Thiocystis violascens DSM 198: one gene and its partner. Each later gene encodes a partner of the first gene's protein in a complex. Links are inferred from orthologs where the notes say so. Each region holds a gene or a part of one and is shown on either strand. Other genes may lie near its edges.

Region 1 (8,533 bases):
TCGACGGTCGAGCATCTGCTCTCCGCTTTTGCGGGGCTGGGGATCGATAACGCCTGCGTGGACGTTGGGGCCGCCGAGGTGCCAATCATGGACGGGAGCGCCGCGCCGTTCGTCTTTCTACTTCAGACGGCGGGCGTCCTGGAGCAGAATCGCCCCAAGCGATTCATTCGGATCAAGCGCCAGGTCGAGGTTCGCGATGGCGATAAGGTCGCGCGGTTCACGCCTTACGATGGATTTAAGGTCGATTTTTCGATCGACTTCGACCATCCGGCGTTCAACGCCCGCGCGAATCGCGCCACGGTGGATTTCTCCACCTCGTCCTTCGTGCGCGAGGTGAGTCGCGCGCGAACCTTCGGTTTTTTGCGCGAGATCGAAGCGTTGCGTCAGCATAACCTGGCCTTGGGCGGTAGCCTGGATAACGCAGTCGTGGTGGATGAGTATCGCGTCCTGAACGAGGAAGGGTTGCGTTTCGAGGACGAGTTCGTCAAACACAAGATCCTCGACGCCATTGGCGATCTCTATCTGCTTGGGCACACCCTGATCGGCGCCTTCACCGCGCACAAATCCGGGCATGCCCTGAACAACGCGCTGTTGCGCGCGCTGGTCGCCGACGAAGCGGCCTGGGAGGAGGTGGTCTTCGAGGATTCGGCGACAGCGCCGATCTGCTACGCGCAGCCGATTGCGGCTGTTTAGTCTGCTTCGATATGTCCCGGGGGCGCATGTCTGTTCGCGAGGTTCTTCAGCGCGCGCCGTAAGTCCGGATCCTGTATGGTGTCCGCTGCTTCGAGCAGATGCTTGATTGTGCCGCTCGACAGTCTGGGCGTCGGCATCCGGGGTTGGTGTGGGCGGCTTGTCTCGTCGCGAGCCAGGCGGACTTGAATGTGGGTTTCGGTTATTTCCCGCGTTTTTAACGAGCGAACGATGTCCTCGGCCAGAAAGCGCGCGCGCGTCGTCCAGGCTGGGGAATCGAAATAGAGCGTTAACCGCGTTCCCTCGACACCGACATCCAGGCAGTGCGCTTGCATCGGTTCAGGCAATCGGGAGCGCACGTATTCAAGCAGCGCAATCTCCCTTGCTCGCCGTTCGAGCAGATCGCGCGCGGAGCTGTTGTTTTGCAACAGATCGCGGATATGAAAAAGTGTGATGTTCATTGGTGTTGTGTTCGTGTCGGCCGCGCATCGGCAGACGTGATCTGACTGGCCGATTGGCGAGCCATTGACGAGCATTGTTCCTTGAAGACCTGAAGCAGAGAGAAACGATGTACCACCACGATCGAAGAAAAAACGCTCGCGGACAGGCCGTTGTCGTGCTTTTGGCTATTTTATCCTTTGTCTGCGCGGGCGCTGGGTTGGGATGGTTGATCGGACAATACGCCAATCGTCTTCCCTCCGCCGATCCTCCTCGATCCGCCCCGGCATTCGCCTCCGCATTTCCACCGACGAATACAGCAGAGTCTTCGCCTTCCCGTGCGCGCCAGACAGTCGGTGCAATCGCCTCTCGTCTGGGCGACATGCAGGCCGAGTTGCTGAGGCTGAATGCGCTGGGAGAAAGGCTGGTCGGAATGTCCGGGCTCGATCCCGAGGAATTCGATTTTGCAAACCCGCCCCCCCAGGGCGGTCCGGAATTGGGGCCAGTCCGCGATTACACGATCAAGGAAATCGCCAGCGAGTTGAGCGGCGTTGCCGGGATGATTCAGGATCGTCAGCGCAAACTCGACGTGCTCGAAGATGTCCTCGTGAACAAGGATTTGACCGCGCGCGCGCTTCCGTCAAGCTGGCCGGTAAGCACCGGTTATGTTTCATCCAACTTCGGTTTCCGGATTCATCCCGTCAAAAAGGTCCGTATCTTTCACGAAGGAGTTGACATCGCCTGTCCGCGGGGCACGCCGATCCTTGCGGTGGCGGATGGTGTCGTCACCTTCAGCGGGCGTCGAAATGGCTACGGGCGGGTGGTCGACATCCGTCACCCGGATGGCCTGCTCACCCGTTATGCCCACAATACCGCGAACCTGGTCAAGGAAGGACAGAGGGTTCGTCGGGGACAGTCGATCGCCTCGGTCGGGGCAACCGGTACGGCCACGGGTCCGCATGTTCACTTCGAGGTACACAAAGACGGCAAGGTCGTCAATCCCATGCCGTATTTGAATGGCCGGAGTACGCTGGGTGGCGCTCCGGTACGCACCACCGACCGCTCTCCAGGTTGATTCCGGTTGCGAGGTAGAGTCAGGCAGGTCGATGTTCGCACTTGCGGTCATCGAATTCCGGTATCATTCGCCGATTTATTCGGCAGGTCTTAAATTCATCCGATGGTTACTCGACTGTTCAAAAAGATCTTCGGGAGCCGCAATGATCGGCTCGTCAAGACATTGATGAAATCCGTGGTGCGGATCAACGCCCTGGAGCCCGGGATCGCGCAATTGTCGGATCAGGCGCTTGCCGCGAAAACCGCCGAATTCCGTCAACGGCTCGCCGCCGGCACCGATCTCGACAGCCTGCTCCCCGAGGCATTCGCCGTGGTCCGCGAGGCCGGCAAGCGCGTGCTCCAGATGCGTCATTTCGACGTGCAGATGGTCGGCGGCATGGTCTTGCACGACGGCAAGATCGCCGAGATGCGCACCGGCGAGGGCAAGACCCTGGTCGCTACCCTGGCCGCCTATCTCAACGCACTGCCCGGCAAGGGCGTCCATGTCGTGACCGTCAACGATTATCTGGCGCGCCGCGATGCCTCCTGGATGGGACGTATCTATCACTTTCTGGGCTTGACCGTCGGCGTCATCAATTCCTCCGGCGGCCTGGGGCCCGATATGGCCTCATATCGGTTCGATCCGGATTACGAGCCGCCCGCCGGTCAGGGGTATCGTCATCTGCGGCCCGCGACCCGTCGCGAGACCTACGCCGCCGATATCACCTACGGCACCAACAACGAATTCGGCTTCGATTATCTGCGCGACAACATGGCGTTCACCGCCGAGCAACGGTCCCAGCGCGATCCGTTTTACGCCATCGTCGACGAGGTCGATTCCATCCTGATCGATGAGGCGCGCACCCCGCTCATCATCTCCGGTCCCTCCGAGGGCAGCACCGACCTTTACAAGAAGATCGACGGACTCATCCCCCGACTGACCCGCCAGCCCCCCATCACGAACGAGGAAGGCAAGCCCGATTTCGGCCCCGGCGATTACTCGGTCGACGAGAAGCTGCGCCAGGTCTACCTCAGCGAGGAAGGCCACGAGCATGTCGAACAGATGCTGGTCGAGATCGGCCTGCTCGACGAGGGCGATGGGCTCTATGATCCGAGCAACATCGTGCTCATGCACCATGTCTATGCCGCGTTGCGCGCCCACGCGCTCTTCCAGAAGAACGTCGAATACATCGTGCGCGACGGTCAGGTGATCATCGTCGACGAATTCACCGGCCGCACCATGCCCGGCCGGCGCTGGTCCGAGGGTCTGCATCAGGCGGTGGAGGCCAAGGAAGGGGTCGCCATCCAGTCCGAAAATCAGACCATGGCCTCGATCACCTTCCAGAATCTGTTCCGGCTCTATCCCAAGCTCTCGGGCATGACCGGCACCGCCGATACCGAGGCCTTCGAGTTCCAGCAGATCTATGGCCTGGAAGTGGTCGTCATTCCCACCAACCAGCCGATGATCCGCGAGGATCGCGGCGATCTGGTCTATCTGACCCAGGACGAAAAATATCAGGCGATCATCGCCGACATCCAGGATTGCGTGAAGCGCGGCCAGCCGGCGCTGGTCGGCACCGCCTCGATCGAGACCTCCGAACTCATCGACCGCCTCCTGATCGAGGAAAAGATCCCCCATGAGGTACTGAACGCCAAACAGCACGAACGCGAGGCCGGTATCATCGCGCAGGCCGGCCGTCCGGGCGCTGTCACCATCGCCACTAACATGGCGGGGCGCGGCACCGACATCGTGCTCGGCGGCAATCTGGAGGCCGAACTGGAAGAGGCCGGCCCCGACGCCGACCGCGACGCTATCCGTGCCGCCTGGAAACTGCGTCACGCCGAGGTCGTCGCCGCCGGCGGTCTGCACGTCGTCGGCACCGAGCGCCACGAATCGCGCCGTATCGACAACCAGTTACGCGGACGCTCCGGGCGTCAGGGCGATCCTGGTTCCTCGCGCTTCTATCTGTCGCTCGAAGACAACCTGATGCGCATCTTCGCCTCCGAGCGAGTCGGCAAGATGATGCAGCGGCTCGGCATGCAGAAGGGCGAGGCGATCGAGCACCCCTGGGTGACCAAGGCCATCGAGAACGCCCAGCGCAAGGTGGAAGGGCGCAACTTCGACATCCGCAAACAACTGCTCGAATACGACGACGTGGCCAATGATCAGCGCAAGGTGATCTACGGCCAGCGGCGCGATCTGATGGATAGCGTCGATATCTCCGACACCGTCACCGCCATGCGCGAGGATACGCTCAAGGCACTGATCGATTCGCACATTCCGCCTGAGAGCCTGGAGGAGCAATGGGATGTCGCCGGACTCGGCGAGGTGCTGGTTCAACACTTCGGTGGCGATTGGCCGCTTCAGCAATGGCTGGACGAGGATCACGATCTGCACGAAGAGAGTCTGCGCCGGCGTATCCATGACACTCTGGTTAAACGTTACGAGGACCGGGAAGCGCTCATCGGGTCGCCGAACATGCGTCAGATCGAAAAGGCCGTGATGCTGCAAACCCTGGACAGCCAGTGGAAGGATCATCTCGCCGCCATGGACTATCTGCGTCAAGGGATTCATCTGCGCGGCTATGCCCAGAAGAACCCCAAGCAGGAATACAAGCGCGAGGCGTTCCAGATGTTCTCGGCAATGCTCGACAGCATCAAGCAGGATGTCGTGATCACCCTCGCCAAGCTCCAGGTTCAGGCACCCGATGGCGCGTCCGGTCCGCCGCCCGCGGCGTTCGCCCCAAGTCCGGTCCCGGACAAGGCATTCGAGTTCAAGCATGAGGTGTTCGAGGGGTTCGGCGGCGGCGATTCCGATGACACGGAAGCGCCTCCAGGATCCGGCGAACCGGAACATCAGCCCTTTGTGCGCGAAGGCCGCAAAGTGGGCCGCAACGAGCCCTGTCCCTGCGGATCCGGTAAAAAATACAAACAGTGCCACGGGAAGGCGAGCTAACGCGATGACGCCATCGGAGCCTTCCTTTCGCCCCGTCGCCGGTCTGCGACTGGCGTCCGGCGCGGCCGGCATTCGCTATCCGGGACGCGATGACCTGGCGGTGTTCGAGCTTCCAGCGGGCAGCGCCTGCGCGGCGGTCTTTACCCGTAACGCCTTCCGGGCGGCGCCGGTCACTCTGGCACGGGGTCATCTGGACCGCATCGCGCCGCGTTATCTCCTCATCAACTCCGGGAATGCCAACGCCGGCACCGGACGGCGCGGACTGGAGGATGCGCGCGCCTCCTGCGCGGCGCTGGCCGCACGGGCCGGCTGCCAGCCCGAGGAGGTTCTGCCCTTTTCGACCGGCGTGATCGGCGAGCACCTGCCCGTGGAACGTCTCGCGGCGGCCCTGCCCGATCTCCTGACGCGGCTCGATCCGGCGGGCTGGCCGTCCGTCGCGCGCGCCATCATGACCACCGACACGGTGCCCAAGCTGGTGTCGCGCCAGTTCGCGTTGAACGGCCAGACCGCCACCGTGACCGGGATCGCCAAGGGGGCTGGGATGATTCGCCCGGACATGGCGACCATGCTCGCCTTCATTGCCACCGATGCCGCCGTCGCGCCGGCGCTCCTGCAAGCCTGTCTCCAGACAGCGGTAGCGCCGTCGTTCAACGCCATCACCATCGATGGCGACACCTCGACCAACGATTCCTGCGTCCTGATCGCCACCGGCGGACTCGGCAATCCCATGATCGAGGATGTCGGCACGCCGGACTTCGCGGCGCTGCAGGCCGCCGTCAGCGCGGTCTGTCTGGATCTGGCCACGGCCATCGTGCGCGATGGCGAGGGTGCCACCAAACTGGTCACTGTCGCGGTCGAGCAGGCCGCCGATACGGACGAGGCACGGCGGGTCGCCGATACCATCGCCCATTCGCCGCTGGTCAAGACCGCGCTCTTCGCCTCCGACCCGAACTGGGGGCGGATTCTGGCCGCGGTCGGGCGCGCCGGTCTCCAGGATCTCGACATCGAACGGGTGCGGATCTCTTTGGGCGAGGTGCTGATCGTCGCGGACGGCGGACGCGCGCCGGACTACACCGAGCAGGCGGGAGCCGCCGTCATGGCCGAACCCGAGATCCTGATCCGCGTGGCGCTGGGTCGGGGCGACGCCCAGGCGCGGGTGCTGACCTGCGACTTCTCCTATGACTATGTCCGCATCAATGCCGAGTACCGGAGTTAAATCGCGTCTGGCACTGTGTCCATGCAGACGCTGACTGACTCAGGCAAGGTTGAGCCGATGCACGAGCAACGCATGCCAGACCGGATAGGGTTTAATCAGGGCTTGGTCCATGTGATGGTGGGCGTCATCGCGGACGATGCTGGCCGCATTCTGGTGACCAGGCGTCCGGATCACGTCCATCAAGGCGGACTCTGGGAATTTCCGGGCGGGAAGCTGGAGCCTGGGGAGTCGCTCGAGCAGGGGTTGTCCCGCGAGTTGGCTGAAGAGCTAGGCATCCAGGTTCGGTCCAGTCGGCCGCTGATCCGGGTACATCATCATTATGCCGACCCCTCGACTCCGCTCATCGTGCTGAGCGAAGCCGAAGTAGGGGCAGGTCGCCATGTCCTGCTCGATGTGCGTCGGGTGGAGGTTTACTCGGGAACTCCCGAGGGGCGCGAGGGGCAGCCACTCGACTGGCTGGAACCGGAGGCCATGGATCCCGATGTCTTTCCGGCGGCCGACCGACCCATCATCAATGCGCTGCGATTGCCGTCTCTGTTCATGATTACCGGGGGCGATCCCCGGCGGACGGATGAATTCCTGGAACGTGTCGGGCATGCACTCGATCAGGGCATCCGGCTGGTCCAACTGCGCGCGCATGACCTGGACGATCAGGCTTATCGTCGCCTTGCCAGCGCGGTTTATGCGGTCTGCGACACGCGCCGGGCACGTCTGCTGCTCAATCGGGAGCCGCGACAGGTCTCCGATGTCCCTCGTCACGGACTGCACCTGTCGGCCCGGACGCTCATGAACCTGACCGCGCGACCCGGTCGGTCGCATGAACTGATCGGTGCTTCCTGCCACGATACCGCGCAACTGGAACAGGCCGCGCGACTTGGCCTCGATTATGCTCTACTCTCTCCAGTGAAGCCGACCGCGACCCATCCGGACGCCCTTCCGCTCGGCTGGCAGGGCTTCGCCGACCTCGTCGAACCGATCCCCTTGCCGGTCTACGCACTGGGTGGTTTGGGTCCGACGTCTCTCCAAGACGCCATCGAACACGGCGCGCAGGGGATCGCCGCGATCCGGGGGCTGTGGCCGGACGCTTGATGCCGTTCTGATTCAACGGCGCCGTTCAGGTTCGCCGTTCAACACCAGGAGTCGACCAATGCAGATTCGTTTCGGCTACGAGTTGGTCTATGCGTGCCCGCAACGTACGCCCATGATTCTGACCCTGAACGTTCATTACAGCCGGGTCTCGGACCTGGTCGTTCCCGATCATCTCGTCACCCAGCCGGCGGTGCCGATCACCGCCTATCGCGACGGTTTCGGTAACTGGTGCAGCCGTTTGGTCGCCCCGCCGGGCGAGATCCGTCTCACCACCGATGCGGTGATCAATGACTCGGGGCAACCCGATGCGACGGATCCCGACGCCGCGCAGCTCGCGGTGGAGGCGCTGCCCAGCGAGACCCTGGTCTACCTGCAGGGGAGCCGCTATTGCGAGACCGACCGTCTCTCCGAGATGGCCTGGTCGCTGTTCGAGAAAACGCCGCCGGGCTGGCGCCGGGTGCAGGCGATCAGCGATTTTGTGCATGGTCATCTCACCTTCGGTTATCAGTACGCCCGCGCCACCAAGACCGCGCTCGAAGCCTTCCACGAGAAGCGGGGAGTCTGCCGCGACTACACGCATCTCGCCATCGCCTTCTGTCGCTGCATGAACATTCCCGCGCGCTACTGTACCGGCTATCTGGGCGATATTGGCGTGCCGCCGTCCTCGGCGCCGATGGACTTCTCTGCCTGGTTCGAGGCCTATCTGGGCGGGCGCTGGCATATCTTCGATCCACGCAATCGGGTACCCCGTATCGGACGGGTGCTGATTGCCCAGGGACGCGACGCCGCCGATGTGCCGCTCAGCAATGCCTTCGGTCCCACGACCCTGAAGCAATTCAAGGTCTGGACCGACGAGGTGCCAGCGTCGGCGCCGAGCGCCGGGGGCGGGCCGCCGCGATGACCGACACCGGAATCCGCCAACCTGCCAGCGCCTTGCGCGGTCTGGCGATCACTCTTGGGTTCGTGCAGTTTTTTCTGCTGGCGACCTGGACCCTCTACGCCATCTTTCTGCCCGGATTGCTGGAGTCCGTCGGTGTCGAGAAACGCTGGGCGGGCTGGGTGCTGCTAGCCGATCAGGCGCTCTTTGCCTG
Region 2 (4,815 bases), 2.1 Mb from region 1 along the record:
CGGACTCGGGATTGCGATCATCTCCACCTCGCAAGGTTTGATGACCGACCGCGCGGCCCGCCAGGCGGGTCACGGCGGCGAAGTCATCGCCTACGTCGCTTAAGAGGATACGGAGATGTCACGAGTCGCAAAGGCGCCGATTACGGTGCCCAAAGGTGTCACCGTCGAGATCGTCGGTCAGGATGTCAAGGTCAAGGGTGCCAAGGGCAGCCTTGAGTGGAGCGTCCATCCGACCGTTGTCGTCAGTCAGGACGCGAATGAACTCAAGGTGGCTCCAGCCGAGGGTCAGGCAAACGCCTGGGCCATGGCCGGAACCACCCGCGCGCTGATCAACAACATGGTGGTGGGCTGTAGCGCCGGTTTCACGCGCAAGCTCACGCTGGTGGGTGTCGGCTATCGCGCCGCGGCCAAGGGCGATGTGCTGAATCTGGCCCTTGGTTTTTCGCATCCGATCGATTATCCGGTGCCTGCAGGCATCACCATCGAGACCCCGAGTCAGACCGAAGTCGTTGTCATGGGTGCCGATAAACAACGCGTCGGTCAGGTCGCCTCGGAAATCCGGGGGTTCCGTCCGCCGGAGCCTTACAAGGGCAAGGGTGTTCGTTACGCGGACGAGAATGTCCTGCGTAAGGAAGCCAAGAAGAAATAAGGGGTCTCACGTCATGGATAAAAAACAGGCTCGTCTGCGCCGTGCGACGCGGGCACGCGCCAAGATTCGGGAAATGGGCGAATTTCGGTTGTGCGTCTATCGCACGCCCCGGCATACCTACGCCCAAATCATTGCCCCGACGGGCGACAAGGTGGTCGCCAGCGCATCCACGCTGGATAAAGACATCCGCCAGTCGATCGAGGGCAACAAGGCAAACATTGTGGCGGCAACCGTCATCGGTAAGGCGATTGCTGAACGTGCCTTGTCCGCCGGCGTGGAAAGGGTCGCGTTCGACCGTTCCGGCTTCCGTTATCACGGCCGTCTCAAGGCGCTTGCCGACGCGGCGCGTGAGCACGGACTGAAATTCTGAGGACTCGAACATGGCGAACTTCAATCCCAAGCCGGAAGGCGATGACCTTCTGGAAAAACTGGTGGCGGTCAACCGCGTCGCCAAGGTCGTCAAGGGCGGACGGCAATTCGGTTTCGCGGCCTTAACGGTCGTGGGCGATGGCAAGGGCCGGGTCGGCTTCGGTCGCGGCAAGGCGCGCGAAGTGCCGATCGCGATCCAGAAGGCGATGGAAAGTGCCCGCAAGAACATGATCGAAGTCAAGCTGAATGGCACCACCCTTCAGTATCCGCTGCAGGGCGAGCATGGCGCCGCGAAGGTCTTCATGCAGCCGGCTTCCGACGGTACCGGGATCATTGCCGGCGGCGCGATGCGCGCGGTGTTCGAGGTGCTCGGCGTGCAGAATGTCCTCGCCAAGTGCATCGGTACCAACAATCCGATCAACGTCGTGCGTGCGACGGTTCAGGGGCTGCGTACCATGAATGACGCGGAAACCATCGCTGCCAAGCGCGGTAAGACCGTCGAACAGATCCTGGGGTAAGCGATGTCTGACAAAAAAATGATGAAGGTGAAACTGGTGCGCAGCACCAGCGGACGCCTTGAAAAACATAAGGCCTGCGTGCGCGGTCTGGGCCTGCGGCGGATGCATCAGGTCGTCGAGGTCGAGGACACGCCCTGCACCCGCGGGATGGTCAACGCCGTGTATTACATGGTCAAGGTCGTGGAGGAGTCTCACCATGCGGCTCAATGATCTCAAGCCCGACGAGGGCAGCCGGCCTTCCGCCAAGCGCGTCGGACGCGGTATCGGCAGCGGGCTGGGCAAGACCTGCGGACGTGGCCACAAAGGGCAGAAATCCCGTAAGGGCGGCTATCATAAGGTTGGCTTCGAGGGCGGTCAGATGCCGCTTCAGCGGCGTTTGCCGAAGGTCGGTTTTCGCTCGCGCGCATCGCTGGTCAGCGCGGAAGTGCGCCTGACCGAACTTCATCGTATCGAAGGCGATGTGGTCGATCTGGCTTCCCTGATGGCGGCGGGAGTTGTGAATCGCTCCATCAAGACGGCTAAGATCATCGCCTCCGGAGAGGTCTCCCGCGCCTTTACGATCCGTGGCATCGGTGTGACCAAGGGGGCGCGCGTCGCCATCGAAGCGGCCGGCGGCAAGGTCGAAGACTAACCAACAGGCGCGAATTCGGATGGCTAAGAACGTCGGATCAATGGGTAAATCGCTTGGCGGAATGGGGCAGTTGACGGAGTTGAAGCGCCGTCTGCTGTTCCTGTTAGGAGCTTTGCTCGTCTACCGTATCGGTACTTTCGTACCGGTTCCGGGAGTCAATCCCGAGGCACTCGCCATCCTGTTCGACCAGAATCAGGGCTCGATCCTGGACATGTTCAACATGTTCTCGGGTGGCGCCCTGGAGCGTGCGAGTTTGTTCGCGCTTGGCGTCATGCCTTACATCTCGGCGTCGATCATCATCCAGTTGATGACCTCGGTGGTACCGCAACTCGAACAGCTGAAGAAAGAAGGCGAGTCAGGGCGGCGCAAAATCACCCAGTACACGCGCTATGGAACGGTTTTTCTGGCGACCTTCCAGGCGATCGGTATCTCGATGGCGTTGCAGGGACAGACCGCGGGCGGTTCGGCGCTGGTGGTGCATGGGGGTATCGGTTTCGTCTTTACCGCTGCCGTTTCGCTGGTCACCGGGACCATGTTTCTGATGTGGCTCGGCGAACAGATCACCGAGCGCGGAATCGGTAACGGCATCTCCATGATCATTTTCGCGGGGATTGTCGCTGGCCTGCCAGCCGCCCTGGGAGGAACCCTGGAATTGGCGCGCACCGGCGAAATGAATTCGCTGGCCGTGCTGGCGCTGTTCGCGATGGCGCTGGCCGTGACCGCGTTCGTGGTCTTTGTCGAGCGTGGACAGCGGCGGATCACCGTGAATTATGCGCGCCGGCAGCAGGGCCGGAAAATGATGCAGGCGCAGAGTACGCATCTGCCGCTGAAGCTCAATATGGCCGGTGTCATTCCGCCGATTTTCGCATCGAGCATTCTCCTGTTTCCAGGGACTCTCGGGCAGTTTTTCGGGGCTAACGAGAATCTTCGCTGGATCGCGAATATCACGTCTAAGTTGGCGCCGGGCGAGCCGCTTTACGTTGTGTTCTATACGGTCGCCATTGTCTTCTTCTGCTTTTTCTACACCGCGCTGGTGTTCAACCCGAAGGAGACGGCGGATAACCTCAAACGCTCTGGCGCCTTTATCCCCGGTATTCGTCCAGGGGAGCAGACAGCGCGTTATATTGATAGCGTCATGACCCGACTGACTGCGGCGGGTGCCATTTACATCACGACGGTCTGTCTGCTGCCGGAGTTTTTGATCGTGGGCTACAACGTACCTTTCTATTTTGGTGGCACATCGTTGCTCATCGTGGTTGTCGTGGTCATGGATTTCATGGCGCAGGTTCAGGCGCATTTGATGTCGCATCAATATGAAGGCCTGATGAAAAAGGCCAACCTGAAGTCGCCTGGCGCAGGCATGTTGCGCTAACAGGCGCTCAAGATTTAGGAGTTAACAATGAAAGTGCGTGCATCGGTCAAAAAGTTGTGCAGAAACTGCAAAATTATCCGTCGGAACGGTGTTGTGCGCGTGATTTGCGCGGACCCTCGCCACAAACAACGACAGGGTTAGCCATTGATCGGTTGACCTTACAGAAACGTTTGATATACTGCGCGGTTTACCCGCTGAGCTATTAGGAATAAGGGGTTCGTCCATATGGCCCGTATCGCCGGCGTCAACATCCCAGACAAAAAGCATGCCGTGATCGCGTTGACCGCGATTTATGGCATTGGCCGCACGAGTGCGGGCAAAATATGCGACGCGGCAGGCATCCCGCGTGAAACCAAGATGCAGAAGCTGACTGAAGAAGAAGTTGATCGGCTGCGTAATGAGGTCGCCAAGTTCACGGTTGAGGGCGACCTGCGCCGCGAAGTCTCCATGAGCATTAAGCGGCTGATGGATTTGGGCTGCTATCGCGGTATCCGTCATCGCCGTGGTTTGCCGCTGCGTGGTCAGCGTACCCGTACCAATGCTCGGACCCGCAAGGGACCGCGCCGTCCGATCAAACGCTAATCGCGCTTGATCGCCGCAGAAAGACTGGATAATGACGAATGGCTAAACCGATTCGCAACACGAAAAAGAAGATCAAGAAGCAGGTCGCGGACGGGGTCGCCCACGTTCACGCCTCTTTCAATAACACGATTATTACGATCACCGACCGCCAGGGCAATACCCTTTCTTGGGCAACGTCCGGTGGCTCCGGTTTTCGTGGCTCTCGCAAAAGCACCCCTTTTGCCGCGCAGATCGCGGCGGATAAGGCAGGTCAGGCGGCGAAGGAATACGGGCTCCGCAACCTTGATGTCAATGTCAAGGGACCAGGGCCGGGACGCGAGTCCGCCGTGCGAGCGCTGAATAACGCCGGCTTCAAGATCACGAGTATCACCGACGTGACGCCGATCCCTCATAACGGCTGCCGTCCGCCCAAAAAGCGGCGCGTCTGACGTCTGACAGTTCAACAGGAAGAAACATGGCACGTTACACAGGCCCAACCTGCAAACTGGCGCGGCGCGAAGGTACGGATCTATCGCTGAAGAGCCGCGCACGCGCTTTGGATACCAAGTGCAATCTGGAAAAACAGCCAGGTCAGACCACCGACCGTCGGCGCCGGCTTTCCGATTATGGTGTGCAGTTGCGCGAAAAGCAGAAAGTGCGCCGAATCTATGGCTTGCTGGAAAAGCAGTTTCGTAATTATTACAAGAAGGCGGCT

The links. The genes of interacting proteins can lie anywhere in the genome.
Region 2: the proteins of secA (region 1) and secY are in contact, whole or in part, in a crystal structure (PDB 3DIN), measured with the Thermotoga maritima proteins. The link is inferred for Thiocystis violascens DSM 198 from one-to-one orthologs. Residues at the interface, in WP_004082002.1 of Thermotoga maritima: Glu261, Ala262, Arg263, Lys300, Ala301, Arg302, Thr303, Ile304, Ile305, Leu323, Tyr324, Asp325, Pro326, Val329, Ser330, Tyr333, Ile336, Lys340, Phe345, Val349, Glu363, Phe364, Tyr374, Ser375, Gly376, Gly377, Glu393, Ile395, Thr482, Ser483; in WP_004081795.1 of Thermotoga maritima: Glu108, Gly109, Glu110, Glu111, Ala236, Glu237, Arg238, Arg239, Ile240, Thr241, Ile242, Gln243, Tyr244, Ala245, Arg246, Arg247, Val248, Thr249, Gly250, Arg251, Arg252, Val253, Tyr254, Gly256, Ala257, Ser258, Thr259, Tyr260, Leu261, Pro262.

Annotation. Positions count from the first base shown.
Region 1 is NC_018012.1:2,519,838-2,528,370, reverse strand. Bases 1,966-5,337 are described here. They hold secA (preprotein translocase subunit SecA), read left to right. Parts: upstream 1,966-2,305; coding sequence 2,306-5,137; downstream 5,138-5,337. Other genes in these bases: argJ (bifunctional glutamate N-acetyltransferase/amino-acid acetyltransferase ArgJ), read left to right, coding at 5,142-5,337; THIVI_RS11170 (M23 family metallopeptidase), read left to right, coding at 1,966-2,203. Also shown: lpxC (UDP-3-O-acyl-N-acetylglucosamine deacetylase), read left to right, coding at 1-693; THIVI_RS11175 (DciA family protein), read right to left, coding at 690-1,151; more of THIVI_RS11170, read left to right, coding at 1,259-1,965; more of argJ, read left to right, coding at 5,338-6,353; THIVI_RS11155 (Nudix family hydrolase), read left to right, coding at 6,411-7,442; THIVI_RS11150 (transglutaminase-like domain-containing protein), read left to right, coding at 7,501-8,343; THIVI_RS11145 (MFS transporter), read left to right, coding at 8,340-8,533. UniProt on the Escherichia coli protein: Required for protein export, interacts with the SecYEG preprotein conducting channel.
Region 2 is NC_018012.1:4,578,747-4,583,561, forward strand. The notes cover bases 1,399-4,362. They hold secY (preprotein translocase subunit SecY), read left to right. Parts: upstream 1,399-2,186; coding sequence 2,187-3,539; downstream 3,540-4,362. Other genes in these bases: rpsE (30S ribosomal protein S5), read left to right, coding at 1,399-1,536; rpmD (50S ribosomal protein L30), read left to right, coding at 1,540-1,746; rplO (50S ribosomal protein L15), read left to right, coding at 1,733-2,167; rpmJ (50S ribosomal protein L36), read left to right, coding at 3,567-3,680; rpsM (30S ribosomal protein S13), read left to right, coding at 3,765-4,121. Outside these bases: rpsH (30S ribosomal protein S8), read left to right, coding at 1-103; rplF (50S ribosomal protein L6), read left to right, coding at 116-649; rplR (50S ribosomal protein L18), read left to right, coding at 663-1,019; more of rpsE, read left to right, coding at 1,030-1,398; more of rpsK, read left to right, coding at 4,363-4,549; rpsD (30S ribosomal protein S4), read left to right, coding at 4,576-4,815. UniProt on the Escherichia coli protein: The central subunit of the protein translocation channel SecYEG. Consists of two halves formed by TMs 1-5 and 6-10.